2 regions of the Sporosarcina sp. P20a genome follow, and region 1 is predicted to be linked to the other one. Evidence: riboswitches for the same ligand, from Rfam matches in the RefSeq annotation. Region 1 holds a riboswitch; the other holds the start of a gene.
What was found. Region 1 has a riboswitch for S-adenosylmethionine ahead of CSV72_RS05885 (O-acetylhomoserine aminocarboxypropyltransferase/cysteine synthase family protein). Riboswitches for the same ligand answer to the same signal wherever they lie in the genome.
Positions count from the first base shown of each region.

Region 2: another riboswitch for S-adenosylmethionine. It lies ahead of CSV72_RS06500 (methionine ABC transporter ATP-binding protein); the one in region 1 lies ahead of CSV72_RS05885 (O-acetylhomoserine aminocarboxypropyltransferase/cysteine synthase family protein).

Region 1 is NZ_PDYT01000003.1:63,744-79,359, forward strand. Features, by position in the region: gene CSV72_RS05880 (glycine betaine uptake BCCT transporter) at 1-906, shown strand, start outside; gene CSV72_RS05885 (O-acetylhomoserine aminocarboxypropyltransferase/cysteine synthase family protein) at 947-2,227, opposite strand; SAM riboswitch class I at 2,387-2,490, opposite strand; gene CSV72_RS05890 (sulfite exporter TauE/SafE family protein) at 2,718-3,494, opposite strand; gene CSV72_RS05895 (sulfurtransferase TusA family protein) at 3,552-3,779, opposite strand; gene CSV72_RS05900 (MBL fold metallo-hydrolase) at 3,848-4,969, opposite strand; gene CSV72_RS05905 (sulfurtransferase TusA family protein) at 4,966-5,544, opposite strand; gene CSV72_RS05910 (DsrE/DsrF/DrsH-like family protein) at 5,590-6,069, opposite strand; gene CSV72_RS05915 (metal-sensitive transcriptional regulator) at 6,160-6,423, opposite strand; gene CSV72_RS05920 (DUF2187 family protein) at 6,711-6,932, shown strand; gene CSV72_RS05925 (substrate-binding domain-containing protein) at 7,040-7,696, shown strand; gene CSV72_RS05930 (DMT family transporter) at 7,679-8,566, opposite strand; gene CSV72_RS05935 (LysR family transcriptional regulator) at 8,559-9,479, opposite strand; gene hutG (formimidoylglutamase) at 9,593-10,552, shown strand; gene gltS (sodium/glutamate symporter) at 10,549-11,739, shown strand; gene pepT (peptidase T) at 12,369-13,595, shown strand; gene CSV72_RS05955 (DMT family transporter) at 13,600-14,553, shown strand; gene CSV72_RS05960 (DMT family transporter) at 14,603-15,496, opposite strand.
Region 2 is NZ_PDYT01000004.1:24,867-40,482, reverse strand. Features, by position in the region: gene sdaAA (L-serine ammonia-lyase, iron-sulfur-dependent, subunit alpha) at 1-1,287, shown strand, start outside; gene CSV72_RS06510 (MetQ/NlpA family ABC transporter substrate-binding protein) at 1,375-2,199, opposite strand; gene CSV72_RS06505 (methionine ABC transporter permease) at 2,218-2,886, opposite strand; gene CSV72_RS06500 (methionine ABC transporter ATP-binding protein) at 2,879-3,892, opposite strand; SAM riboswitch class I at 4,013-4,124, opposite strand; gene CSV72_RS06495 (pyridoxal phosphate-dependent aminotransferase) at 4,353-5,519, shown strand; gene CSV72_RS06490 (tRNA dihydrouridine synthase) at 5,646-6,608, opposite strand; gene CSV72_RS06485 (glycine betaine uptake BCCT transporter) at 6,876-8,357, opposite strand; gene bluB (5,6-dimethylbenzimidazole synthase) at 8,750-9,397, opposite strand; gene CSV72_RS06475 (carboxymuconolactone decarboxylase family protein) at 9,631-10,044, opposite strand; gene CSV72_RS06470 (hypothetical protein) at 10,424-10,720, shown strand; gene CSV72_RS06465 (DMT family transporter) at 10,788-11,696, opposite strand; gene CSV72_RS06460 (toast rack family protein) at 12,086-12,802, opposite strand; gene CSV72_RS06455 (LLM class oxidoreductase) at 13,067-13,369, shown strand; gene CSV72_RS06450 (hypothetical protein) at 13,602-14,339, shown strand; gene CSV72_RS06445 (thiamine pyrophosphate-binding protein) at 14,391-15,616, opposite strand, start outside.

The sequences.
Region 1 (15,616 bases):
GGCGTCGCAACATCACTTGGATTTGGAGCAGTCCAGATCAACGCAGGTTTGAATTACTTATTCGGTGTACCGATCGGTTTCTGGTCTCAATTTATTATTATTGGGGTCGTGACTGTATTATTCCTAATATCCGCTTGGAGCGGTCTTGGAAAAGGCATTCGTATTTTATCAAATACAAATATGGTATTAGCTCTTACACTGTTGGTCTTTATCATTGCACTCGGTCCAACTTTGCTGATCTTCAATATGTTCACTGATTCTATCGGTGGATATTTAGAGCACCTCATTCGTATGAGTTTCCGTACAGCACCACTTACACCTGAAAATCGTTCATGGTTGAATGACTGGACACTATTCTACTGGTCTTGGTGGATAGCGTGGTCACCATTTGTCGGCATGTTCATTGCCCGTGTTTCAAAAGGTAGAACAATTCGTGAATTCATGATCGGTGTGCTTGTAGTACCGACTTTATTGAGTGCCATTTGGTTCTCAGCATTTGGTACGACAGCTATTGAAACACAAAAGGCAGGCATTATCGATCTAGCCTCAACTGCAACAGAGTTGACGATTTTTGAGATGTTCAGTGGATTGCCTTGGTCATTCGTCATTTCAGTTGTCGCTATTTTGCTGATTACATCATTCTTCATTACATCAGCGGATTCAGCTACATTTGTACTCGGCATGCAGTCTTCATATGGTTCATTGACTCCACCTAATAACTTAAAAGTTGTCTGGGGTGTCATTCAGTCTTCCATCGCGATTATTCTATTATATGTTGGTGGTTTGGATGCACTTCAAAACGTCATCATCATAGCAGCCTTACCATTCTCCATCATACTGATCATGATGGTCGTCTCGCTATTCAAATCTTTAAAAGAAGAGCGAAAAAAAGTAAAACGAAAATAAAAAATGAACACTGCGCACATGCGTAGTGTTCATTTTTTTATTAGTTCGAGGCTTTTTCGATTGCTTGTTTCAAATCTGCGATAATATCGTCTACTGACTCTAACCCTACAGACAAGCGGATTAACTCCTCGCTAACGCCTGAATTCTTCAAGTCTTCTACGGACAACTGCTGGTGAGTAGTAGAAGCCGGATGAATGATTAATGATTTTGCATCTCCCACGTTCGCTACATGAGACCAGATTTCTACATTGTCGATGACTTGTCTTCCTGCATCGCGTCCACCTTTGATACCGAATACGATTATTGATCCATACCCGTTTTTCAAATGTTTATTGGCCAATTCCGCCGTTGGATGATCTTCTAGACCTGTATAGGTTACCCATTCGACAGCTGGATGTTCTTGCAGGAAGGCCGCAACCTTTTGCGCGTTTTCATTGTGGCGAGGCACGCGTAAATGAAGTGTCTCTAAACCTTGCAACAAGTTGAACGCACTGTCCGGCGACAAGCATGGGCCGAAGTCTCTTAGCAATTGCACGCGCAATTTCGTTGCGAAAGCCGCTGCTGCCGTGTCGATTCCGTAACGTAAGCCATTATACGATTCATCCGGCTCTGTAAAGCCAGGGAATCTACCTTGTGTCCAATCGAATGTCCCTGCATCTACTGCTACACCACCGATAGTCGTACCGTGTCCGCCAATCCATTTCGTTGCTGAGTGGATCACTACGTCTGCACCATACTCGATGGGGTTTGATCCATATGGAGACGGGAATGTGTTGTCTACTAGCAATGGGATTCCATTTTCGTGTGCAATGTTCGCAACAGCTTCCACGTCAAGCACTTGCAAACTCGGGTTACCGATTGTTTCTGCAAACAAAGCTTTCGTTTTATCTGTAATGGCCGCTTCAAAGTTCTTAGGATCCGAAGCATCCACAAACTTTACTTTGATGCCGAAGCGCGGTAATGTTACGGCGAATAAATTGTATGTACCACCGTAAAGATTACTTGCTGCAACAATTTCATCGCCCGCTTCAGCAATATTCATAATAGAGAATGCGATGGCCGCCATTCCCGAAGCCAACGCGACTGCCGCTGTTCCGCCTTCTAGCTGTGCGACACGTTCTTCGAAAACTGCTACTGTCGGGTTCGTAATTCTTGTATAAATATTACCTGCTTCTTTTAAGCCAAATAGGTTTTGTGCGTGTTCCGTGTCTCTGAATACATAAGAAGTCGTACGATGAATCGGTAAAGCCCGTGAGCCTGTTTCCGGATCCGGTTTTTGCCCTCCGTGTAATAGTATCGTTTCTGGCTGTAAATTCGTCATAACCATTCCCCTTTTTCATGTATTGATGGAACACCGAAACTCCCCGAATATCTTTTCTCTGGGACTAGACAAGGAAAACGTAGGCGTGTGATTCGCTCTTTTTATATAGAAAAAGCCCATCTTCCATAATAAGAAGAGGGCTCTGCTTTCGCTCATTCCCCCTTATCTTCCAAACTACCGAAAGTTTGTAGGAAGTAGCACCTTTGCTTCCGCCGGTTGCCGGGCATCACAGGGCCTAATCCCTCCGCCGCTCTTGATAAGAGTGTGTCTATTCGTTTTCCATCGTTGAAAAATAGTATACGGCTATTCCTAGTCTATTGCAAGGATTTAATAGAATGTTTAGAAATTAGCATTACTTTCAATATGATGAATTGACAGTAAGAGTGAAGAAAGCACCGTAGTGAGTTTAATGAAGTTTCTTACTTGCGACTCCATTTGAAAAATCGCCAGAGACATGTTCAGTGAACGATGTACTGGCGATTGTGCTTATTTAGAATATGTCCCACCATATTTTCACGGCGGAGGCTATGATTAGCGCGGCTAAAATGCTTTGTAATACTTTAGTATTTACTTTGCGGCTAACTTTTACACCGATCGGAGCTGCGATGATGCTTGCGGCGATCATGACGAGAGCTGGTCCATAGGGTACTTGCCCTGTTAAGAGCTTGCCTGATGCTGAGCCCACTGATGACAATAACGTAATCGCGAGTGATGTAGCGATCGTAACGCGTGTAGGAATTTTTAGTATCACGAGCATAATCGGTACCAAAATGAATGCACCACCAGCTCCGACAATCCCAGCTGCCAAGCCGACGATAAAGGCTGCACTAGAAGCAACGAAGCGATTGAATGTAATCTCATCAACCGGCTGATCGTCGAGACCTTTTTTCGGAATAAACATCATAATTGCCGCCATAACAGCTAGAAAACCATAGACGACGTTGACAGTAGCTTCTGTTAGCATACTAGAACCGGCACCGCCGATCACACTACCGACTAATACACTGATTCCCATGTAGAGAACGAGTGGTTTCAAGATCAGATTACTCTTTCTATACGCTAAAACTCCTGAAAGTGATGCAAAGAACACTTCAACTGCAGTAATCCCAGAAACTTCATGTGGTGTAAATGCAGCAAAACCCAGTAGCGCAGGAATAAATAGCAACATTGGATATTTAACAATTGCGCCGCCAATTCCCATCATACCGGAAAGGAACGAGCCGACGAATCCAATGAGGAAGATCGTGATAATAAATGGAATGGTCATGATGTTCTCCCTTCTTCCTGATGAAAGAGGGAGACAGCAATTCCCTCTATCCGTAGTTTACCCTTTTTGGATCCAGAATTTAAAGACATCGGACTCTTGTTGCTGATCTTTGATTTCATGATTGCCTGAAGCTGCCCATGCAGTAAGATCGGATACTGATCCTTTGTCTGTCGTATGAATTTCAAGAATATCTCCTACTTGCAAATCCTTCATTGCTTTCTTTGCACGTACGATCGGCATTGGACATGCCAGGCCTTTTGCGTCTAAAAATGTTGTTGTACTCATATATATCTTCTCCTTTTAATATGTTTTTTATTTTTTGTTTTGTTTTCACTATAAATTAAACTACATACTTACCGAACTGCACAGCGATTTGGTCCAATCTCCATCTCGCGTTGCGTTTCTTCATCAGGCTCAATTTTCCCCATATTCATCTGACGAATTTCTTGATACGCATTAGGCTGCGGAGGCAAGTTACCCGTGACTAATTCTCTAAACTCTTTTTCATCCTGAATATTCAAGCCATGATTTTTTTCATACAATACGCTAAGCTTCTCCGCCACGCTACCATCTTCATTCAACTCATCTATAATCATGAAGTGTGCAGGTAAGACTATTAAGTCCTCAGATAATTTTTTATAGCGACTATACAAAGACTCACGTAAATCACCTACCCAATCTTCCGCTAAACCAGCTAAATCTGGACGTCCGATCGAATCAATGAACAGAATATCGCCTGTCATCAAATAGCTGTCATCGACGATAAATGAAGTCGAACCAATTGTGTGTCCTGGCGAATAAAGTGCTTGAATATCAATTTTGGTTTCACCTATCTGAATGAATGTATCACCTTCTAACGCTGCATATTCAAATACTGCCTCTTCTGCATCTTTCGGAGGCAGCCAATACGTTGCACCCGTGGCTTTTGCAATCTGACGACCACCCGAAATATGATCAGCGTGCAAGTGCGTATCAAGTACGTTTGTGATCTTGATACCGCGCTGCGTAGCAAAATCCAAGTACACATCCGTCATACGTGTTGCATCAATGATTGCCGCTTCCCCACCAGACAAGACCATGTAGGAAAGACATCCTTTACCAAGACGGACGAATTGATAGAGCTCGCCACCCGATTTCAAATCGGCAATTTTCACTGGCTCAAGATACTCGCTCCAAGCTTTCATTCCACCTGAAAGGTAACCTACTGGGAAGCCTGCTTCTTCCAGGATTTCCGCCACCATGATGGACGAACCTTCTTTTGCACAAACAACTAGGATTTCTTCATCTTTTGGCAATTGATCTTCAATTTCTTCAATGCCATCCAATAAATCAAAGTACGGTACATTCAAATGGCGCACTTGCTCGCCTTCGATTTTCCAATCTTCAAATGCACCTTCATTTCGCACATCCAAAATGAATAATGATTCCTTCGCAATGACGCGTTTTGCTACTTCACTTGATTGTATCGTTCTCATTTATTCATACCTCCCGTTGAATTTTCCGTCTCGCTATTCCACTCCGACATACCAGGAATTACATTCGTGACACGCTCAAATCCATTTGCGACTAGTTTTCGACACGCCATGTCACTACGATTACCAGTTCGACATACTACAAAGATCTCGCTGTCCTTACTCAAATACGGCATGCGTTCATCCAACTGGCCTAGAGGAACAGATAGGGCTCCAGGTATATGAGCGAATGCATATTCTGCTACTTCACGAACATCTAGTAACACAGCGTCAGGATTTTGAAGCCGGTCCATCAACTGACTATTGTCGACTGTAACTGGATACTCTTTTTGTGACTGATCTTCCTGACCTGCTTTTCGTACGAAGTGGCTCCATACATCGGCTTCTTTCACATTACCGACGTATTGATGCCCCACACTTTCCGCCCATGCCTGTAAATCTGCAGTAGTACCTGCATCTGTCGACTGGACTTCGAGCACTTGACCATCTTCCATCTCTTTCATCATCTTTCTCGTCTTCACAATCGGCATCGGACAAGCAAGGCCTTTTGCATCTAACACGTTATCTGACTGAATCATTGTATTCCTCCTATACACCCTGGGGTATCTATTTTCACAAAAAAATTAAATAAACAAGTTCACTTGACCATCTTGCGCTTCTCCTAAGTAAGCGGCTACACCGCCATACTCGACTTCTTGTAGAAGTTCTCCTTCATTAAGTCCTAGCAAATCCATTGTCATCGTACAGGCAATCAATCTCACGTCCTGCTCTATTGCCATATCGATCAGTTGTGGTAATGTCATCGCGTTATGCTTTTTCATTACTTGCTTGATCATCTTAGGACCCATTCCTGCAAAGTTCATTTGGGATAACCCCATTTTGTCTGCTCCACGTGGCATCATTTTCCCAAATGCCTTTTCAATGAAGCTTTTATTACTTTTAATCGGTTCGTCTTTCCGCAATGCGTTCAGTCCCCAGAATGTATGAAAAATCGTTACTTCATGATCATACGCCGCTGCGCCGTTCGCAATAATATAAGCCGCCATCGCCTTATCATAATCTCCACTAAATAATACAATCGTTGTTTTCTTTTGCTCCGTCATGTTCTCGTCCCCTTCTATTTGAAAATTACTTTGTTAAATACCCATAGGGGTATATTATATGTTATAAAAAAAAGAGTCAAGTGATGTTGCTCATCGACTCTTTACTAGAAGATCTACCGCTTCATTAATGATGGATTCATGCGTACGATCATCTGCCTCGTCCAGATTTTCCATGCAAGCGATCAAATTCGAGCTCACGACTACTCCAATTGTACGATCAATAGCAGAACGACTGGCTGATAATTGCGTGATCACTTCTTTACAGTCCTTGCCCTCTTCCATCATACGCAAGACACCTTTGATTTGACCCTCGAGACGCTTTAACCGATTTTTGACTTTATCATCGTATTCCATATCGCTCAACCTCCTTACTGTTAGCTTTATATTATACCCCCTGAGGTATAATGTCAACCGATTGATTTTTATATCGTCAGTACGATTCTATCTTTGACAATAGGACCAGTCAACTTCCAGAATTGTTTCCTTGCAAAACTTGCTCATTCGACATAATTCTAGTATGATGAATAATTTCCCGAAATGTGTTATACTAGTTCTAGTAAGCTATTGTACGCACTTTCCGTCTGATTTTAATGACAAATTACGACAGACTAAATTCCATACTACTGAAGGAGTTGATTCGATTGGCATTCCCACGAAAAGATCGTCCAGTTTCTGATTTTGTAGCATCACGGTATGTAGACGAAGTCATATCTTTCAACCGTAATGAACATGAAGTTTCCGGAACTATACACAAGATTCTCGAAAACTCCGTCATTGTGAAGATTTCTGAAGAAGACGCAGAAAATATTGGAGCAGCTTCCAACATGACTGTCGTTGCACACAAAAATTACACAGTTCAATAATTGTACGTTCGATGCCTTGCAGATTAATGCAAGGCTATTTTTTCACATAAAAACCAGTAACGGCCGCAGGTCATTCACTATAGAAACGTGTATTGGAGATGATTGATTTGATTAATCATACAAATATAGATTTAACGCAAACAACCTCACTAAAAGGGACTTTACGTATTGGCGCTTCGCCAGTAATTTCGCAAGCTATTTTACCCGACGTACTCACTCGGCTACACGCGAAGTATCCAGACATGCGACTCGAACTAACGACTGCCCCTTCTTCTGACATTGTGCGATTACTTAAAAGTCATAAGGTCGACGTTGGTTGCAGTGAACTAGACAACCTACCGTCGTCTGAAGCATTTATGCAAGACGAACTAGTACTTCTTTCTTCTGCTATACACCCACTTGCACGTAAGAGAAGCTCGTCCATCCTAGATTTGCAAAATACACATTGGATTTTACCTGATACGGAAAGTCCTAGTCGTCTATTAATTGATCAATCGCTTAAACAGTATGGAGTACAAGTACAGCCTACTATTATGAGCTCGCCGGAAAGTATCAAACAAGCCGTTCTTAGTGGTCTAGGCATCGCTATTATGTCGCGCCACAGTTGCAAACAAGAGCTCGCAAAAGGCGATCTAACCGTACTCGATTATAAAGTTGCGCCAATCAAACGTGCTTTTTATACAGGAACCCGCTCTAAGACCAATGAAGTACAAGCATTCCTCAGCGAACTCAAAGCCTATTGCCGTCTATGGCAAGTCAACTAGCCCTCTTCTAAGCTCTCGTTTGCTACGCCAGTTCACGAGGAATATTCCCAAACTGATGAGCATGCCTCCTAAAATCAATGACATGGATAACTTCTCATCCAACAGAATCCATCCTGACAATGTCCCGAAGAATGGTGCCAAAAATAGAAACGCACTCGTTCTCTCGGGATTTCCTGTCTGCAATAAATAAAACCAAATAGAAAACTGTATAATCGATGCGGCAATTGCAAGCCACCCTAATATCGCCAAAGACAATGGATTCGCTATGAAAAACGGTTCTTCAATTGCATAACTCGCCATAAATAGGATCAATCCGCCAAATAGCATTTGATATGCAGTCATCACCCATGTATCAAAACGATGGCCATGTACTTTGACGAGCAACGTCGCACAAGCCCACGCTACTGCAGATAAAAATCCTAACACCGTACCAATCTTCAAGTCTAAATGACCGCCCATTGTAATGAATACCCCAAACAAACCACAAATAACGCCAACCCATTGTTGCCAGCCGTAATGAATTTTCAATACAAGCGTCCCGATGACAACGACAAGCAACGGGTTCGTAAACGTTAAAATAGATGTTTCGCCTGACGTGATCGTACGAAGCGCCATAAATATACATCCCATGACCGCAGCTGTCTGCAATGAACCAATCAGCACAAGCCACTTCCACTCTCCAAACGTTTTCGGATGTGGCTTTTTTAATATCTTTACCACCACTGCCATGATAACGCCTGCAATCGAAAACCGCATTGCCACTAGCAATAACGGTGAAGAGTATTCCAATCCAATTTTCCCAATAGCGAATGACGAGCCCATTAAAGCGGTCGTAACGACAACTAAAATGCCGAATGAAAATTTATTCATCCAGTTCGCCTCCCTCTTTCGACTCCACAGAGAGGTCACGCCGCATTTGCATACTATCGATCAACACTTCAATAGCTGGTGGCATATAACGCTTTTCCAAATAAGTTAGATACACAGTTCGGGTCAACGTCTTTGAATCCGTTGTTTTAATGACAATGGTTGGGTCAGGCCCGTGCGCAAAATACTTTTGTGGAATAATCGAAATCCCAATATTCTCCCGCACAAGTTCTACAATTGTTTCAAAACGCTCTACTTCGTAACATATATTCATTCGCACTCCTTCCTCGGCAAACGCAGCAAAAATATCCTGTCTCGTTTGCAACCCAACACTCGTGACAATGAATGCCTCATCTTCTAAGTCGGCTAGCGTAATGGAATTCTTGCCCGCCAGACGATGTTCAGGATGCATGACAACTGCTAATTGCTCTTGATACAAAGGTATCGAGACAATATCCGAAGCTGCTATAAATTGATTGGTTAAACAGACATGGACAGCGTACTGACGGAGCGCTCGCTCAACATCCCCACGGCCTAATACTTCTATTAACTTCACATGCATCGATGGAAACTCCTGACGATATGCAAGTAATATAGAAGGAAGCCAATTCTTCACGGATTCAATCATACCGATCTGCACACTTCCACTGCCTGTCCACTTCACTTCTTTAATCTCTTGTTGTAAAATATCTGCCTCATGAAGAATTTGCAATGCACGCTCATAAATTACGCTACCCGATTCCGTTAGTTGGACACGTTTCGTCGTTCGTTCGAGTAACTGAAATCCGACTTCTACCTCCAAGTTCTTGATCGCTTTGCTGAGCGAAGGCTGCGAAAGATGAAGTTTTTTAGCTGCTTCAGAAAAGCTGGATTGCTGCACCACCATGACAAAATACTGCAATTGCTTGAATTCCATTCATCTCACCTCCACTTATAGCCTGCATGCATGAATATATGAAAAACATGTATTAGAATTAATAAGTACAAACCAGTATAGTAAGAATATCACGTTGGAAAGGGTGAAGTATATTGTTAATTCCATCAAATGAAAAATACTGGTCAGGTCGTACTGATAGCGAGACTGACAGAGCTGCATTCCGAATGCATCAAATCATCCAATTTTCCGAATTAAAAGAAAGCGCTACCAATAAAACTTGTACCCTCATCGGATTTTCTTCAGAAGAAGGTGTACGTCGAAATAATGGCAGACTCGGTGCTGCAGAAGGACCGAATGCCTTACGTAACGAACTAGCGAAACTACCTTGGCGTTTGCCTGCTGACCGTCAGATAGTTGATGTAGGTACTGTTGTATGTAAGCATGGTCAGCTAGAGCAAGCCCAAGCTGAATTAGGCACAGTCGTTCAAAAGAGCCTTCTCTATCATACGAAGCCCGTTATTTTAGGTGGCGGACATGAAACCGCTTACGGTCATTATACAGGAGTTCGAGATTTCCTTGGCCCTGATGCAAAACTTGGTGTCATAAATATTGATGCCCACTTTGATTTGCGTGGCTACGATGAACAACCTTCTTCAGGCACGATGTTCAAGCAGATGCTCGACGCTGATGCGCATGTTGACTACCTCGTGCTAGGTATCCAAGAATTTGGCAACACGGACGCATTATTCGCAGAAGCCGATGCAAAAGGCGTGACATATGTCACAGAACAAGAAATTTCGACAAGTCCTTTAGACGATACATTACAAAAAATACAGTTATTCATTGATAAACAGGACGCTATTTTGTTAACATTGTGCTCGGATGTCCTGAATTCTGCGTATGCTCCAGGTGTAAGTGCGCCGTCTCCCTTCGGATTGGATCCGTTGATTGTACGCTCTTTCATTCAGACTGTTGCATCACATAAGAAAACCCTTTCATTCGACATTTCGGAAATAAATCCGTCACTTGATCATCATAATCAAACGGTTAAGCTGGGGGCCTATCTTACAAATGAAGCAATCTTTGCATTGCTGGGAGGTCGAATCATATGACAATTGAGCTAAATCAAATCTCTACGCTGTTTTTAGCGTTAGCTCTTCTAACACTGGGTACGATGTTAGTCCGTAAAGTCGGCTTTCTCCAGAAATTCTGTATCCCTGCCCCTGTTGTCGGCGGTTTACTATTTGCGCTTTTAGCGACTATTTTGAAGTACTTCAATTTACTGAGTTTTACATTGGATACATCACTGCAAAATTTATTTATGTTGACGTTTTTCACAACAGTCGGTCTTGGCGCTAGTTTTCGTCTAATCCGTCTTGGCGGAAAACTATTGATGATCTACTGGGTAGCTTGTGGCTTCTTAGCACTGGTCCAAAACGTCATCGGTGTCTCCATGTCCTACCTATTTGGTTTGCACCCGTTGATCGGTATGATGGCTGGTGCTGTCTCGATGGAAGGCGGACACGGTGGTGCTACTGCTTACGGAGAAACATTAGAAAGTCTTGGGATTGATTCTGCACTATCCGTTGGTATTGCAGCAGCAACTTTCGGACTCGTAGCAGGCGGTCTAATCGGTGGTCCAATCGTCAAATACTTGATCAATAAATATGATTTAAAATCTACGGAAGTGGTGCATGAAGAAGCATATTCCGTGGAATCATTAGAAAAACCAATCAACACGGATAACTTCCTAACACAGACGTTATTGATTACACTTTGTATCGCAGGCGGTACATTTATCGGCGAGCTGTTCTCTAGCGCTACTGGTTTTGTCATGCCAGGTTACGTAGGAGCGATGTTCGTTGCAGTGATCGTACGAAACATTGTGGATCGCGTGAAAGAAGATGCGGTTCATATGACAAGCATCAATTTGATCGGCGACGTATCACTCGGTATTTTCTTATCGATGGCGTTAATGAGCATCAAGCTGTGGGAAGTTGCAGATTTGGCACTTCCATTGTTGTTGATCGTCTTTGTACAAGTGATCTTCGTCGTGTTGTTTGCAATCTTCGTCCTGTTCCGCTTGCTTGGTAAGGATTACGACGCGGCCGTTATGATTGCTGGTTTCGCAGGCCATAGTCTGGGTGCGACGCCAAACGCAATGGCGAACATGGCAGCCGTCACAGGACGCTACGGCCCATCACGCAAAGCTTTCTTGATCGTCCCTATCGTAGGCGCCTTCCTCATAGACGTCGTCTCGATGCCGATCATCATTACTACGATAAATATATTTGCTTGAGTGTAAATGATAGCAAAATCTAAATCTAACGTTTTATACACTTAAGATATAACTTGTGAGTGCGAAGGGATTGAAGCTCCAGCTGGGGACGCTTTCCGGAGGGCGTGGCTTGAGCCTCCTCGTCGCAAAGTGCGCTCCTGCGGGGTCTCAAGGCGCACGCTGATCCTCCCGGAGTCGCCCCAGCTTCCGCTTCAATCCTACCTAACGAGTGGGGGTACTTATATCGCTCATTGTAGGTAGTGTGTGAATTATTGTTGTGTTTCAACTTATTTAAGTTCAAGGACTGATCAAGTTCTAGATCAAAACTAATTACAAGGCTAGTTTTAATGCACAACAATAAGTGTCAACCACTTGCTATGCAAGGGATTGGTGCGTAGGAGGGGCGACTCCTAGAGGATCAGCTCGACAGATGAGACAACCAAAGGGAGTTCGCGACCTGGTTGGCTCATCGCGAGCCCTCAGGAAAGCGTCCCCTCCGTAGCGCCAATCCCAACCCCAACACCAATTAACCTTACACCATTTCCAAGAACCGACGCTCTCGGTTCTTTTTTTATTCGATTTAAGCGAAATATTCACACACCTCTGTTAAAATGAAAACAGTAATTCGTATCTAGAGAGGAGTCTGCTACATGAAAGAAGAACTGATTGAACGACTTATCCGCTACGCTAAAATCGATACACAATCCGATGCTGCTTCGGACACGACACCGTCCACCGAAAAACAATGGGATCTGCTGCGTGTGCTCGAAAAGGAAATGGCTGACATCGGTCTCGAAGAAATCTCGGTGGACGAAAACGGCTACCTATTCGGCACACTACCGGCTAACACTGACAAACAACTGCCAACAGTGGGCTTCCTAGCGCACGTCGACACCGCGACTGACTACACAGGTACAAACGTCAACCCTCAGCGCATCGACAACTATGACGGTAAAGATATTTCATTGAATGAAACAACCCTCATGAGCGTACAAGCATTTCCTGAGCTTAACAACTACGTCGGCCACACGTTGATTACGACGGATGGAACGACTTTATTAGGTGCTGACGATAAAGCCGGTATCGCCGAAATTATGACAGCTATGCATTATTTAGTTGAACATCCCGAAATCAAACACGGCAAAGTGCGTGTCGGCTTCACACCTGACGAAGAAATCGGACGTGGCCCTCATAAATTTGACGTAGAACGATTCGGTGCAGATTTCGCTTATACAATGGATGGTGGACCGCTTGGAGAACTTCAGTATGAAAGCTTCAATGCTGCGGGTGCAGAAATAACGTTTACCGGAACGAATGTGCATCCAGGAACGGCAAAAGATAAAATGGTCAACTCCCTATTGATCGCGACAGAGTTCCATCAAGCCATGCCGGAACATGATATCCCGCAGGAAACAGAGAACTATGAAGGCTTCATTCATTTGATGGAAGCGAATGGTTCTGTGGAAAAAACTACGTATCAATATATTATTCGTGACTTTGACAAGAATTCTTTTGAAGCTCGCAAACAACTCTTCCAAGATACCGCTACACGTCTTCAAGAGAAGTACGGTGAACATGCGGTGGAGCTGACAGTAACGGATCAGTACTTCAATATGGGCGAGAAGATTACGCCTGTCATGGAAATCGTCGATGTAATGGCAGATGTCTATCGTAGTCTCGATATCAAACCGAAAATCGCGCCAATTCGCGGTGGCACGGATGGTTCACAACTTTCCTATATGGGAATGCCAACGCCAAACATCTTCACAGGCGGTGAAAATTACCACGGTAAATACGAATTTATCTCAGCAGACAATATGGTGAAAGCTACACAAGTCATTATTGAAGCGCTGAAACTTCAGGAACAGCGAGGTTAAGTGTATGAGGGCTATTGGAATTGGCATATTATCCGCCCTCTTTTTTGCGGTTACTTTTGTGCTAAATCGATCGATGGAACTGGATGGCGGCAGCTGGATGTGGAGTGCATCATTGCGTTACTTCTTCATGGTACCCTTCCTAGTGGTCATCGTAGCCATGCGCGGCGGCTTGACTGGCGTAAAACGAGAAATGATTGCGGCACCTTGGCCCTTTTTCATCTGGAGTTTCGTAGCGTTCGTTCTGTTTTACGGTCCGTTGACATTTTCAGCTGGCTATAGTCCAGGATGGCTCGTTGCCGGTACATGGCAGATGACCATCGTCGCTGGCGTGTTGCTAGCCCCCTTCTTCACGTTCCAAGCCAAGACGGAAACTGGTGAAACACACACGATCCGTCACCGCATTCCTGCGGCATCATTGGTCATTTCGCTAGTCATCTTAGTCGGTGTTGTGCTGATCCAGATTCCACATGCAGGAAGCGTATCGACGAAAACGATTCTTCTGGGTACCTTGCCGCTTGTCATAGCTGCGTTCTCCTACCCGCTAGGCAATCGGAAAATGATGAATCTAGTCGGTGGACGGCTCGATATGTTCCAGCGTGTACTCGCGATGACACTGATGACGATACCTATTTGGTTGCTGCTAGCGGTTTATGCAGCGGTAACTGTCGGCCTGCCTTCTCTAAGTCAGGTCGTGCAGTCATTAATTGTCTCAGTCAGTTCAGGCGTAATCGCCACTTCACTATTCTTCATGGCGACGGATATGGTGCAACATGATCAAGGGAAATTGGCAGCTGTCGAAGCTACACAGTCCGTCGAATTAATTTTCGCCATGCTTGGTGAGATGCTATTGCTTAGCTTGCCATTACCAGGCGCACTTTCATTAGTCGGCGTGCTAGTAATTATCGGTGGCATGTCGTTGCATAGTTATCAAACTTCATTGGCCGCAAAGAAAGTGTAGAAAAGGGTTGTCCGACAAGTCTGTTACTGACTTGTCGGACAACCCTTTTTCAAACTTCACGTTCTTTTATTTGTGGTGGAATGCGTTTTTTCAATAGTTGTGGTCTTACTTCTGATAATAAAATCGCAATAAAGATAATGAGTGCACCTAGGAACATGCGGAACGTCAATAATTCATAGGCAAGGGCTACAGAGAAAATCATGCCCCAGACTGATTCTGTTGATAATATAATGGCTGCTTTCGTTTCCGATAAGTGTTTCTGCCCAACTGTTTGCATTAAGAATGCCAGAGTCGTAGAAAATACAGCTAAGTACAGCACCGAACTTATACCCTGTGGTTCCATGGAAAATGACATCTCGTCCATTCCGATGACGGTCACGCAACTAATCACGGCGGCGACAACCATTTGCAATAGCGTCAGCAAAATAGCATCTTCCGTTCGGACAAATCGTGCCGTGTAGAAAATATGAAATGCAAACATCACAGCACACCCAAGCGTTAGTAAATCGCCTATGTTAATAGTGGTTGACCACTGCAACGATAAAACCGCCACTCCAATCAGTGCTAATACTGCACCAAACAATTCAAAGGTATCCAGCTTACGCTTATATAAAATCAATGCGATAAACGGGACAATCACTACATTGACACCGGTTAAAAACGCATTTTTTGAAGGTGTCGTAAACTGCAAACCTACTGTCTGCAATGCAAATGCAGCATACAGCAAAACACCAAGCAATGCGCCTTTCCATAAAATCGACTGATCCATCCGAAGTAGACGTTTATGAAAGACAATACTAAGTAACAGCGCTCCTATTGTAAAACGTACGGCTAAAATTTGATACGGTGTGTAATATTCTAAAGCGAGCGCGCTCATCACAAAGCCGCTCCCCCAGATGATGGCGGTGATCGTCAACCCAATCTCGCCTATGTATTTCCTCATGTGCTTCACCATACTTCCGCTAGTCAGTGCTATTATTTTAGCATGATTTCCTGTCGGATTATAGCTGAATTCAAAAAGAATACTGACTTTTTGAAATAGAAGCAAAGCGTTAAGAACGTG
Region 2 (15,616 bases), on a different contig from region 1:
GCACTGGCTGTATCAGAGGTGAACGCGAATATGGGACGAATCGTCGCAACGCCTACTGCGGGATCTGCAGGGATTTTACCTGCAGTTCTCGTTCATGCGCTCGATAGTGGAAAGTACACCCGCGAACAAATTGTCTTATCTATGTTTACGGCATCTGCCCTAGGGTTAGTCATCGCAAATCGTGCTTCCATTTCAGGAGCTGCGGGAGGATGCCAAGCGGAAGTCGGCTCTGCTACCGCAATGGCGGCAGGTACATTAGTGGAACTTGCTGGCGGCACGCCTGACCAAGTCGGTCACGCAATAGGTATCGCACTGAAAAACTCATTGGGTCTTGTGTGTGATCCGGTGGCGGGTCTGGTAGAAATTCCATGTATCATTCGAAATGGACTGCATGCTATCACAGCTGAAGCTGCCGCAGATATGGCGATGGCAGGGGTTGTAAGTATCATCCCTCCTGACGAAGTAATCCATGTCATGCACGAGGTAGGACAGAACATGCCAGAGTCACTGCGCGAAACTGGAATCGGTGGACTTGCTGGTACGCCCACGGGTCAAAAACTGAAAACCCAAGTATTTGGTAAGGACAAAGAGCAAAAAGCAAAAAGCAGTGGTGCACCAGCTAAATATCAAAGCGCTTATGAAATCATCGGCCCAGTCATGATTGGTCCATCAAGCTCACACACTGCTGGAGCTGTTCGAATTGGGAACGTTGCACATCAGCTATTGAACGAGAAACCTATTCGTGCGAAGTTTTCATTAATGGGTTCTTTCGCCACTACTTATCAAGGACATGGTACCGACTTAGCTCTTCTGGCTGGTGTCATGGGTTACAATACTACCGATGAAAGAATTCCTAACGCTAAAGAACTTGCGAACGAAACAGGTTTAGAATACGAATTCACGAAACGTGTGCTGGGTAGCTATCATCCAAACACCGTACTTGTGGAGTTAACAGGATTGACCAACACAATAAAAGTCCTCGCCAGTTCACTTGGTGGAGGTAAAATTGAAGTACAGGAACTCGATGATTATCCGATAAAATTCTCTGGCGAACGTCCAGCACTATTAATTCGCCATACCGATCAAAAAGGGGTCATTGCCGATCTTTTAGGTATTCTCTCGAGAAAAGGAATCAATATTGCTCGTATGGCGAATGAACGGTTTGCAATTGACGGTCCCGCTATTACGATTTGTGAAATCGACGGCTCTGTGGACGAGGAAATGCTTGCAGAGTTAAAACGCGATGTACCTATTATTGATGATATTGTATTGGTAGAAACAGAATAATTCTGCAGTAAAATACCAGACGTGAAGACACTTTTTATTGTCTTCACGTCTGGTATATTTTTTACCTTGCTACTATATAGTTGTATCTTACTTTTCCATCCAAGCTGGTTTGCCGAAACCTTTAAATTCGGATTCGATTATTTCTAAAAATTGCTCAGATTCTACTACTTCAATAATATCTTTCGCAAATTGCTTATCTACATTATCTGTTTTCACAGCTACCACATTACGGAACTGATCCGGCATATCTTCTAAAGCTAGTGCGTCTAATAAATCCATATTTGCTGCAATGGCAAAGTTACCAGGTACTGCTGCCAAATCAGATCCCTCAACTGAACGTGGTAATTGCCCTGCTTCAACTGGCTGAATCACTAAGTTCTTCGGGTTCTCTGTGATATCTTTTTCAGATGCCGTTAATTGGTCAATTTCTTCATCCATTTTCACTAACCCTGCATCTTCCAATACATATAACGTTCTCGCTGCGTTCACTGGATCATTTGGAATAGTAATAGTTGACCCATCTTCAATTTCCTCAAGAGACTTATATTTGTTTGAATAGATACCTAATGGCGCTGTCGGTACTATAATTAACTCAGAAAGTTCCATATTGTTTTCTTTCTCGAAGTTTTCCAAGTACGTGATGTTTTGGAATAAGTTCGCATCAATATCTCCACTGTCCAACGAAATATTCGGCTGAATATAGTCGCTGAATTCTGTTATTTTAACAGTATATCCTTTTTCCTCAAGTGCTGGTTGAATGGCTTTTTTTAACATGTCACTATATGGACCTGCTGTTGCACCAAAACGAATGTTTTTATCATCATCCGACTTTTCAGTAGACTTTTCTCCTCCACAAGCTGCTAATGCCGCAACCAGCGCAGTAAGAATGAATGCCAGTACTAGTTTCTTCATAAATCCATCTCTCCCCTTTTATCTTTTATCTATCATTTTTGAAAAACGATCTCCACCAAATTGAATCAACTGCACTAGCACTATTAAAATGGCGACGGTAACTAGCATAATACTGTCATCATATCGGTAATAGCCAAAACGAATGGCCAAATCTCCAATTCCGCCTCCCCCAACAAATCCAGCCATTGCTGAATAGGCAACTAAGTTGATTAACGTCAGTGTAAGTCCTTGGATAATACTCGACTTAGATTCAGGTAGTAACACATTCCAAATAATCATCCATGGTGAAGCACCCGTTGAAATGGCTGCTTCTATAACACCTTTGTCTATTTCACGCATGGACGTCTCAACAATCCTCGCAAAGAAAGGAATCGCTGCAACAGAAAGCGATACACTTGCAGCTGCCGGTCCAATCGTATTTCCAACAATCAGTTTCGTCAAAGGTATTAGGGCTACAAGTAGAATAATGAATGGAATCGAGCGAATAATGTTGACGAAAAATCCAACAACCGAATTAATTGCACGGTTCTCTAAAAATAATCCTTTATCTGTTGTAAATAATAGAACACCAAGCGGCAACCCAATAATCAGCGCAATCGAAAGGGAGATGCCTATCATATAAAGTGTTTCACCAAATGCTTTTATAATATCCGGCATAAGTTCCATGATGTGGGCTAGATCAAACATGTTGTCGGATCACCTCCACTTGTGCGTTTTGTTCAAGTATGTATGCAATCGCTTGCTCTACTTCTTCATGTTCACCTTGTAATTCCATTAAGAAAATCCCAAGTGCTCGTTCTTGAATATATTCAATCGACCCATGCAGGAAGTTACCTTTGACTTTATACTTCTGCATCGTATCGGAAATCACACCTTCCATCGCTACTTCACCTTTAAATGTAATTTTTATCAGTGTACCGACCAAATTAGATATGACAGCTTTAGGGATGTCATAAGACACTACACTGCTAATAAACTCCTTTGTCAAAGGTTGAACCGGGTTAGAAAAGATGTCATACACTTGTCCTTCTTCAATGACTTTACCATCCTGCATAATCGCCATGCGATCACAAATCTCTTTTACCACATTCATCTCATGCGTAATTAACACAATGGTAATATTCAATTCTTTATTGATCTTTTTCAACAATCGTAATATAGACATCGTCGTGTTGGGATCCAGTGCGGATGTCGCTTCATCACAAAGCAAAACGGATGGATTATTGGCTAAGGCTCTCGCAATACCAACGCGTTGCTTCTGTCCTCCGCTCAACTGCGCTGGATATACATTGCGTTTTTCAGACAATCCCACCATTTCCAGTAGTTCCATTACACGAATCTCTATTTTATCTGATGGCATTTTTGCTGCCTGTAAAGCAAATGCGACATTTTCGAAAATCGTCTTTTGGCTAATTAAATAAAAGTGCTGAAATATCATTCCAATCTTCAAGCGCGCCTGCCGAAGTTGAACTCCTGATAGTTTCGTTAAATTCACATCATTAATTAAAATCGTACCGCTCGTTGGTTTTTCCAACAAATTCAAACAGCGTATGAGAGAACTTTTCCCCGCTCCTGAATAACCGACAATACCAAATATTTCTCCAGTCTCGATGTCTAGTGATACATCATCTACACCCTTTACCACTCTATCTTTTGTCTGATATACCTTAGACAAATGTTGAATTTGGATCATGTTCTCACTTCTTTCTACATTCAAGTAAATAATAATAATTAATTGATAGCATTAACACTTCTCTTTAAATTAAAAAAATTCTTTCATTTTTCTAAATGAAAGAATTACTGAAATATTCTCAGCTTATCTCTCAGATGGAAAACCATGCTGTAGGATTTGGCACCTTCCTTGATTCATTCAAGGGGTTGCTGGACTTCAACGGGCCTTTTCCCTCAGTCGCTCTTGATAAGAGATTGATATTAAACTATATGCGTAAAACATATACTAATCTGAATTAATAAAACTGTCAAGGTGAATAACGACAATTCAACAGAATATCCGACCTTTTCAATCAACTTTGTTTATTGCACTCAATTTTTGCAATCGTCTGGAATCGAATAATAAACCTTCTATTGAAAAGTCTAGTATGATCTATGTATACTTAACGCAAATACCCTATCAAAGAAAGAAGGAATAAACTATGGCACTGTCCAACCGGTTACAGAATCTCCCTCCGCATTTCTTTACGATATTATTAAATAAAGTAGAAAAGGCTATGGATGAAGGCAGAGATGTGATTAATCTAGGGCGTGGAAATCCTGATCAGCCAACACCTCCTCATATTATTAAAGCGTTGCAAGAAGCCGTTGAAGATCCAGCGACACACGGTTACTCTCCATTCAGAGGGACACTTGCTTTAAAACAAGCAGTCGCTGAATATTATCAGCGTGAATACGATGTCACGATTGACCCTGAAACTGAAGTTGCGGTTCTCGGCGGCACAAAAATTGGTGTTGTAGAACTACCTTTAGCTATTATGAATGAAGGAGATCTATTATTGCTGCCAGACCCTGGTTATCCCGATTACTTGTCAGGTGTAAGTTTAGCTGGTATTCGATATGATACGATGCCGTTACGTAAGGAAAATGAATTTCTTCCTGATTACGATGAACTAACCGATGATCAGAAAAAAGATGCTAAATTAATGTACTTAAACTATCCTAGTAATCCTACAGGCGTCACAGCAACTCCCGAGTTTTATGAAAAAACTGTAGCATTTGCTAAAGAAAATCAGATTGCTGTCTTACAAGATTTTGCATATGGGGGCATTGGTTTCGAAGGCAAGAAACCGATAAGTTTCTTACAAACAGAAGGGGCAAAAGAAGTCGGCATTGAAATGCTGTCCCTTTCCAAAATGTATAATATGGCAGGCTGGCGTGTTGGTTTTGCAGTCGGTAACTCTGAAATAATAGAAGCTTTAAATGTATTGCAAGACCATTTATTCACTAGTATCTTCCCAGCAGTTCAACGTGCCGCAATTGAAGCATTGACGGGACCACAACAATGTGTTGAAGAGTTAGTTGCTCTCTATGAAGGTCGCCTGACAGTATTGCTAACGGAGTGCGAACGCATCGGTTGGGATGTCACAGCTCCTACCGGATCATTTTTCGCTTGGCTACCTGTCCCAGAGGGCTTTACAAGCGAAACTTTCGCCGATTTATTACTGGATAAAGCAGACGTCGCAGTATCACCAGGGAACGGATTTGGTGTTCATGGAGAAGGATATATTCGTGTTGGGTTGTTAGAAAGTGAAGAACGGTTGCAAGAAGCGGTTCGTCGTATTGAAAAGCTCGGTTTATTTAAATAAGAACATGTAATTGCACCTAACATCCATTATGCAAAAAGCCTCCTTACTCATCCCAGTATTTCTGGAATGGCAAGGAGGCTTTCACATGTCTAAAATCATTTTCGTTACAGGCTTTTCTGAAATATATTAATCGAGGTCTGCGGTGTCCAATAGTGCACGCACTTCATCTGTCGTATTCGTGCTCATCAATTCATTTCGAAGTTCGGCTGCTCCACGGAACCCTTTAATGTAAATCTTGAAGAAACGACGTAGTGGTTTAAATAGTCGAGGTTCAAGTTCTGTCGAATATTTATCAAAGAGATCCAGGTGTAGACGCAAAAGATCCAGCAACTCTTTATGATCATGCTCTTTCTTCTCTTTTTCAAATGCAAATGGATTATGAAATATTCCACGTCCTATCATAACCCCATCCACACCGTACTTTTCCACAAGCTCCATACCCATATGACGATCAAGAATATCCCCGTTGATCGTCAGCAATGTGTCGGGCGCTATTTCATCACGAAGCTTTTTGATTTCAGGAATCAATTCCCAATGTGCATTGCCGTTACTCATTTCCTTACGAGTACGTAGATGGATCGAAAGGTTCGCGATATCTTGCTCCAGTACATGTCTGAGCCATGTGCGCCACTCTTCAATGTCAGTGTAGCCAAGACGCGTCTTGACACTGACAGGTAATCCGCCAGCTTTTGCAGCTTGAATAATTGCCGCGGCGGTTTCAGGATGGTTAATCAGCCCACTGCCTTTACCTTTTGTTGCAACGTTCGGCACAGGGCATCCCATATTAATATCCAATCCTTTGAAACCAAGTTCCGCCATCCCAATACTCATCTCGCGGAAATGTTCAGGCTTGTCTCCCCATATGTGAGCGACGATTGGCTGTTCGTCTTCTGTAAACGCCAAACGTCCGCGCACGCTGAAGATTCCTTCTGGGTGACAAAAGCTTTCCGTATTTGTAAATTCCGTAAAGAATACATCCGGACGTGCAGCTTCGCTTACTACATGGCGAAAAACAACATCCGTTACATCCTCCATCGGTGCTAGTATGAAAAATGGCCGTGGTAGATCACGCCAAAAATTAGTACTCATCGTTACGTTCAAATCCTCTCTTCATAACTTGCAGCTGTGTGTACCAAAAACGGTTTTATTACATATACTCAACCCTTACAGATGCCAGTCTCACTATTATACAAAAAATGCACAGATGAATTCCACTTCTTTGAGCTACCACTAAAATTTATTATTAAGCGACTCTATTTGATGTTGGTTTATTGGTCAAATAGAGTCGCTTAATACCGTATGGGAAATTAAAAACCGTTGCTATTTACAGCAACGGCTTCAACTACTATTTCACTACTACCTACGCATTGGTTTCTCTCTGCGCAACTCTTTCATTAAAGAGATGACCATCAATAACATGACGAACGAGAATGGTAAGGCGGCGATAATGATCGTATTTTGTAAGGCAGCCAAGCCACCCACTGATAACAGAATTAATGCAATGGACGATTGGATAATACCCCAAATCATTTTCACACTTGTAGGCGGTGTCAACGATCCATACGTCGATTGCATACCGAGCACAAACGTCGCAGAGTCAGCGCTAGTCACGAAGAACGATGCAATCAACAGAATGGCGATAATCGAAATAATAAATGACCATGGCATTTCGTTAAACATTTCAAAGACCACCAGCTCAGACGAAGAACTTGCGATATCCGCTATTCCTCGACGCTGCATGTCGACAGCTGTCGTGCCGAAAGTAGAGAACCAGAATGCACAAAGCAATGTAGGTGCAAGAAGTACGCCCACCATGAATTCTCGGATTGTACGACCCTTTGAGACACGCGCGATAAACATACTGACAAACGGTGCCCATGAAATCCACCAAGCCCAGTAGAAAATCGTCCAATCAAACAGCCATTGCTGATTACCTTCATTAAGCGGTGCCGTACGAAGACTCATTTGAACGAGATTTCCTACGTAACCACCTAGTGATTCAGTAAACATGTTCAATATTAACAACGTCGGTCCCAACACAACGACGAATGCGAGAAGTAACACAGCAAGTACCAAGTTTGTATTGGATAAATACTTGATCCCTTTACTGAGTCCCGAAGAAGCGGAAATGATAAACAGTACTGTAACTATAGCGATAATGATAAACTGGGAGAGTGTCCCGATCTCAATCCCAAACAAATAATTCAGCCCTGCATTAATTTGAACAGCACCGAAACCGAGAGTTGTTGCAACACCAAATGCGGTAGCAAAGACTGCAAGAACATCAACGAATGTTCCCCACGGACCATCCATCTTCTTGCCAAAAATCGGTTTCAATGTTGCTGAAATTAAACCTGGTGCATCTTTACGGAACTGAAAATAAGCGAGAGATAAAGCGACTATTCCATACATCGCCCATACATGAAGTCCCCAGTGATGGAATGATTCACGTAATCCTTCCTTAAAGGCTTCATCGGTGTTTGGATCTTCTGTTGCAGGATTGACGAAATGTGATAAAGGTTCAGCTGCTCCGTAGAACACTAATCCAATACCCATTCCTGCTGAAAATAGCATAGCAATCCACGTAACGGTAGAAAATTCAGGGCGGTCGGTATCTTTACCGAGTCGAATCTTACCGTACGGACTAAAAATGAGGAAAATGCTTAATAATAGTAGTAATGAAAGCAACAGCAAGTAGTACCATCCAAATGAGGATGCGACAAAATTCTTTGCATTCATTGTAATGGTTTCGAAGCTTTCCGATGCAAATACGCCGTATCCAACCGTAACGACGATCAATGCGATCGTAATGTAAAAGACATTTGATATTTTTCTCATGTTTCTCCTTTCAAAATAAGGTTACTTGTTCGTCTAATGAACGATTATATACTATACATATACTTTCTGAAGAAGGCAAAAGGTAAAAAAAAAAGACAAATATCAAATGAGTTACTTTATTTATTCATAAAGCACGACAAACGTAGACAGGATATAACAAAAAGGAGTTGTTTTATGAAATTACTTATCTCAAATCGATTACATTGAATGAATTAATAATGACCTTATACCTAGTCGAAAGTAGATTTGACACTATATTTCTTCCGCTAGTAATGTGTGGTATTTTGTAGAATTACTACTCTTGTAAATCTAATTAAAAAACATTGTATATCATCAGCTACTTCACAGTTGATGATATACAATGTTAATGAGCTGAGTGCATCTGTAAACCGTTATTTATTATTCCACTGATTGGTAAAAATCAAACCATCTAAACTTCGCCGTTTCTCCCAATTAGCTGTTTCCAATATAGGCGCAGTCGGATAATTCTCCGTGTACCCAATAGATAAAAGTGCAATCGGTTCTATATGAGGTGGTATGTTCAAAATATCGCGCACATCATTCTTTTTATAAAAACTCACCCAGCCCATCGCTAAACCTTCCGCACATGCTGCTAGCCACATATTTTGGATGGCACAAGCAGTCGATAACATGTCGGTTTCAGGGATGGAATTACGTCCTAACACATGTGAGCCGCCACGCGTAGGATCACATGTCACGCAAATAGTGATAGGTGCTTCTTTTATTCCTTGTATTTTTAAGCCAAGAAACTTTGTCTCTTTTTCTCCTTCATCCTCATAATGAATCGCTAGCGCACGCCTTTCTTTATCGGCCGCCCAAGCCAACTTTTCTTTCGTTTCATCAGATGAAACGATGATGAAATTCCATGGTTGCATGAAGCCTACTGAAGGTGCGTGATGAGCCGCTTTCAATATATTATGTATCTGATCCTCAGGAATGGGCGTCGGCAAAAAACTTCGCACATCTCTTCTATTGTAAATCACTTTGTAGACCGCATCTTTTTCTTCTTCAGAAAACATGTAACATCTCTCCTCTAGACTTGTATGTCATTTAGTTTGCTGTTCGTTATAGATCATCACGGTTTTATTATAGTGAAGTTTTGTAAAGAAAGACAGGTTTGTCAAAACGCCGCTTACATATATTGGTTCAGTAAAATAAATGATCCATTTCAATAACCAGAAAAGTGGTTTCAACCGTTTTACAAATCACCGGTTGAAACCACTTCACAAAATACCATTCCTATTAAATATACTCACTTCTCGTCCATTTTCGTAATTGAAACTCCGCGTTCTGCAAATACTGTTTGTGCAACAGATAAAGCATTCAGAACGCTAGGGAATCCAGTATACGGAATCAGGTGCATGATGCAACCGATAATCTCGTCGGGCGTCAAGCCTACATCAAGGCCTGTTTTGATGTGCATCTGAATCTGCGGCTTACCTTGTGCTACAAGAGCCGTAATCGTTGTAAGAACCTTTTGTTTATTATCCAATCCAGGTCGGGAATAGATATCCCCAAACGCAAATTCCACTACATACTTAGTCAAATCCGGTGCTACATCTTTGAAGCTCTCGCCAATTTCCATCTCACCTGCTGGGTTATCTTCACCCGATAACGTAAGTTCCATTAACTTTTCCAAACCACGTTGATAGCGATCTTCCGCCATTCCAAAAACCTCCTTGATTATAGTGCCCGCCATTTCTTCAAAATTGTACGTACACGTTCTTTTCTGTTATTAACTAGCAGTCACACTACTATTATAACAAAATTTATAAATAACCAAAATTTTTCGTCTATTCGTCATTCTATAGGCGAGCCGTCAATATATAAGTTGCATAACTTGTTAACTGGCTTTCCTAATTAGTGTCGTAAAGAGTAGTGCTGTCGTTCGTTTTTCCGTATAGGAGTAATGATCACCTTTTCTTTTTCACCCTAAGCTGCTAATTTTATATGCATTCATCTAATAAGCAAAGCCCCATTGCTTACAAGAAAACCTTCCTATCGTTTATACTTATAAGAAACAATCGACCAAGGAGGTTTGCACAATGGAATTTAAAAATATTGAGGAACAGATCATTCAAAAGTACAAAGACGACGAAAACTTGATGATTCGCCTATTTGTTCAGTGGTGCGCCAATCATAAACTGAATCCACAAACTCTTTATCAGCAAGCATACCCTGAACAACGGGCAAATCCCGCACTAAAAGAAGTCATGGAAAGCGATGATGGATTTGAGGAACTTCATATAGATAATGAAACCATGCTGGATGTACTTCAAATGTTCGGGAATGATGATTTAGCATTTGTAGTCGCGGATGAAATACAGAAATTCAAATCATGATGTGTATCTGCGGGGGAACTATTCCGTTTGTTTATGCTATCAAACGCGGGCAGTTCTTACGCAGATTCTATTTTTCAAAAGTACGCTCTCTTTTATCAAAGCTCTTACTTTTCACTTGCTTACCTACTATGAGTACAGCGGAATATAACACAAGTGCGATGCCAAGTATCTGTAACGGAAGCAGTTGATCACCAAGGAACAATACACCAACTAAAACTGCAACAATTGGTTCAATGGTTGCAAGAATTGATGCCTTCCCCGCTTCCAAATACTTTAGACCCGATGTATATAAGACATATGCCGCCACAGTAGAAATCAGTGCCAGTAGTAGGGCAGCAATCCAAACGTCAACATACTGGAATTTGGCAACCTTGCGCCATACATTACTAGTCAGCGACATGAATAAAGCCATATACAAGAATGTGTACGTAGTAATCGTCAGGGCCGAATACCGTTTCGTTATCGGCTTGGTGAAAACACTGTATAGCGCATAACAAAATCCCGAAAGAATTCCCATTAATAGCGTCTTACTAGGAATAGTCTGCGATCCTAGCGGCAAGAGCCCGACCACAAATGCACAACCGACAATAGCAAATACTAGTGCTAAACCTTTACGGGCAGTTAGTAATTCCTTAAAGAAGATCCTCGATAGAATCATCACGAATAACGGTCCCGTATATAATAACGTCACGGCAAGAGACAAACTGGAACGTGAAAATACTTCGAAGTAAAGGTAGTTAAATAGCGCAAGACTAAAAATACCTGCACTCGCAAAAAATACGTGATCCTTTATTCGTGTCCGTAACTGATCACGAAAGAACAACATCATGATGACAAATAAAAACACAAAGCTGAAAATCCCTCGAATCGCTACTACATCCCAAGCCGTGAATCCCCGTGCATATAGTGGCGCTATGAATAAACCGATCAAACCCCAACAGACTGCTCCTGCAATTGTGATTACATATGTCTTCATACTTGGCTGTGTTTCCACCCTCGTCCCCTCCGTTCCGATACACGTGTAGATGAATTCACCTAATATATAGTTATGTACTGAATTATACTGCATACTTGTAGACGAAACCATTTCAATAGTTACTACGCCTATCTAGTAGATTAGTTTATAATATTATCTGGACGAAAAAAAAGCGCGATAGTCTTGTCTTCAATCATGACAATGCTCTCACACATTTTTTACTACTCTAGATTTTCTTTATAGAACAATACTTTGTAATGAGCAAGAATCTTTCATTAGTCATATTAAGTACTGTCTCTAGTCGGATTATGCGTTATATGGGTACAGATATCTTTATGCGTTACTAACTCAATCATGTAAGGTTTAAGCGATAGACTATAAACTTTCCGCTACTCAACAAGTATGAAATCTACACCACCTACACCGACATCAACTTTCAAATGAATAGTAGTATCCGAGTGCCCGTAAGCTTCATTTACATAGATGCCTTTACCTTTAGCAATTAAACCTTTCGTTCCCACGCTACCTATCCCCTTTGAAACAGATAATTTAACTCCAGTCTCTTTAGGTAAATGAATCTTCGCATCGCCCGCTCCCAGGTTGATGTCCACGTCAAAGCTATCCTTCCATTCGCCGCCTAGATTGATCGTCGTATCCCCCACACCAGCATCTATTGACACTTGATTGAGATGGATTCCTGCCAATCTTAGTTCTGAATCGGATACACCCATTTCGACATCGAGGTTCACAGGTATTTCATTTGTCAGTTGAAGATTCCAATCGTTTCGATGCTTCCGCAAAGCTGAAAAACCTTTCATTTTCTGCTGAATCTCTACATAGCCAACATCTCTTTTATTCTTATACGTAACGGATGGATACCATTTTTTCACGTTCGTATCAATGTCCCCATCCACCCATTGCGTTGCCCCGCCCTCAATTAGAAGAGTACCGGCACCAAAACCGATAGCCACATCGAGCGACTTCGCGTTATCCTTTTCAATTGACAATTCACCAGAGACACGGTCCGTTTTCATCCAGTCATATAACCAAAAGCTAACTATACCTAACAGTACTACGCCTGTAATAACTATCAGTATTTTCCGCATATTCACACCCCTTTACTCTATTATAAGCGTAACTCAATAAAATTGAGTCCATCAGATGACTGAAGTGTATATCAGACTTAGGACTGAGCGGTATATTTTCTCTCCATTGTCATGAAAAGAAATTACCCGCATACCCTTGCCAAACCCTAGCCGTTACACACATTCTGTAATACGCCACATATAATTATGCAATTAGTGCCTTGATACCTGGCATGACACATGTGGTGATTTAAGACACTGAATGATACATACACAATAATCCACATGACTAAAGAGAGGACGATGCATGTGAGGAAGAAGTTGAAGCTAGGAACGATGATTCACGGTATCGGTGAGAAGTTTTCCGACTGGCGGCATTCTACTATGCATTCAGTTGAAAGTATAAACTTTGAATTTTATAAACAACAAGCTCAAACACCAGAACGCGGAAAGTTCGATTTTGCTTTCATCGCGGATGCTTTATACATTAATGAAAAATCCAATCCACATTATCTGAATCGATTTGAACCGCTCAAGATACTTTCTGTAATGACAGCGATGACGGCTGAATTGGAAATGACAGCATAAAATTTTAGTAAATACGTTCATGAGCTATACGGATCACATTAAATCTGAAGCACGCAAACAAAACGAGAACTCGTAGTTGCCGGATGGGGACAATGACTATTCACTTAAGTAGATAATTTTTTCTCTCAAGTACAAATTACTATCATTTTATCAACACTTTAATACTTTACACATTTTTTGCTGTATGATTATCTAATAAACATAAGTATGTTCTACAATGAGGAGGCTACGCATGAAAATTGCCCCGATAACGTATTCCGATGAAATTCAGGACATGATTAAACGTTTGCATCAATTGGATGAATGCTTTTCGGAAGCAGAAGTGATTGATTACATCAGCAAGTTGGAAAAGATTGATGTAATGGATATGTATATTAATCAATATAAGAATAAAGTAACTAGTCCAGTCATTTACGAAGCAATTGCACAAGCTTTCAAGTTCCACTTAGAACAAGTTCCCGTGTTGACCAAAGATAAAATTGGTACTTTTGAGATCCCGCCTTCAACGAATTTGGAAACCTGCAACTGTTTTCCTTCACAAATGATTTTAGATTTATATTTAGCGCATCATCATCATCACGTGACTGGTGCCGATGTGCGGACGATGATTAACCACTATTTTGGGATGAATTTAGCCGGCATTGATGGATTGGGAAGGACCAGAATCTCTTTGTATTCAAAAGGGCAGTGGTTGGTGAAAGATGAAAAAGACTTATTTGTTATTCATACTGGAACCAAAGATATTGACGTGAAAATCTACGGAACAAATTACTTTATGCAGCGTACTGGATCAAAAGACATACCGGCTGAATTACAGTACTCCTTAATTAACATGGGGTATAGTTATAACCCAGAATTGGATGCGTATTACTTTTCAAACCCTTCAGGACTCACTGTTTCCAATGCCTTTAAAGGTAAAACAATAGATGCAATCATTGAAGTTACAAATGCATTATACAAATCTATATAACTATTAAAAGTAACCCAGAGAAGAGGCAATCAAGCCTCTTCTCCGGGTTATTTATTTTCCAAAAGAAGATAGAAACTTCACGCGATCTCCCATTGGAGGTATTGTATTATCTATCAAGGAAACTTCGAGGACTGACGGCCCCTCTACATTCATAAGCTCGTCTATCACTTCTTGTGTCAGATCCTCCATCGCTTCAATTCGTTTACCCGGTATGTTCATGGCCGCAGCCATAGCTGCAATATTCACCGGTTCTTGTTCGAATGCTGGGTGGGAGCGTTTATATTGCAATGAATGTCCATGATAGACCATTCCTAAGCGCGCATTATTCATCACTACAAATAAAATCGGCAACTTATGTTCTTTTGCAGTCAGGATTTCCATACCATGCATGAAGAAACACCCGTCACCCGTAACGCAAACTACTGGACGTTCAGGTTCAGCAAGCTTCGAACCAATTGCAGAACCTATTCCACTCCCCATCGCCCCAAAATGCACATTAATATCAAATGAATCGGACTCCACCACATTCATGTCATGAATGATATACGCCATGAACTCACCGATATCGACGGTATATCTAGTTTTGCGGGGAGCGTAATTTTGCAGACGCATCAAAACATTTTTCGTATTGTACTCTTCACTATCTACCATTCCTATTTCCTGTTTAATAAACGCTTGTTCTTTGGTCGGCAAGTTTAAACTTTTTAATTCATCTAGTAACGCGGTCAAACTTAAATCTATATCTCCCCAAACAGCAGCATCCACTTCATATTTACGATTAAATACGGATGAATCGTAATCCAATTGAATGGTATATCGATTTTTAGTGAGATTGACGTTCCAATTATTCGTAGCCGTCTCTCCTAAACTAGAGCCGACTACGAGTATAGCTTCACCATCTTTTCCATTGATCAATGCAGAAGCGGCCTCATGACCGGCAAAGCCGAATACACCAACGAGCAGTGGATGATCATCTGTAATATAACCTTTTGCCTGCGGTGTTGTAATGATCGGCCAACCAAGCTCCTCCGCTAACTCAAGTAACTGATCGACAGAGTTCCTAATACCTTGTCCTACAAAGATATATCCATCCTGTTTACTAGCAATCTCTCTTGCCACAGACTGTATGATGTTTTGATCTGGAACAATCGGCGTTCTTTTTGGCGGAGCTGGTATTTCGGGAGATTGAATTTGATTGATTTGGATATCTATCGGCATGGCGATATGGACAGGACCTGGTACACCAGAAACCGCTAGTTCACATGCCTTTGCCACTT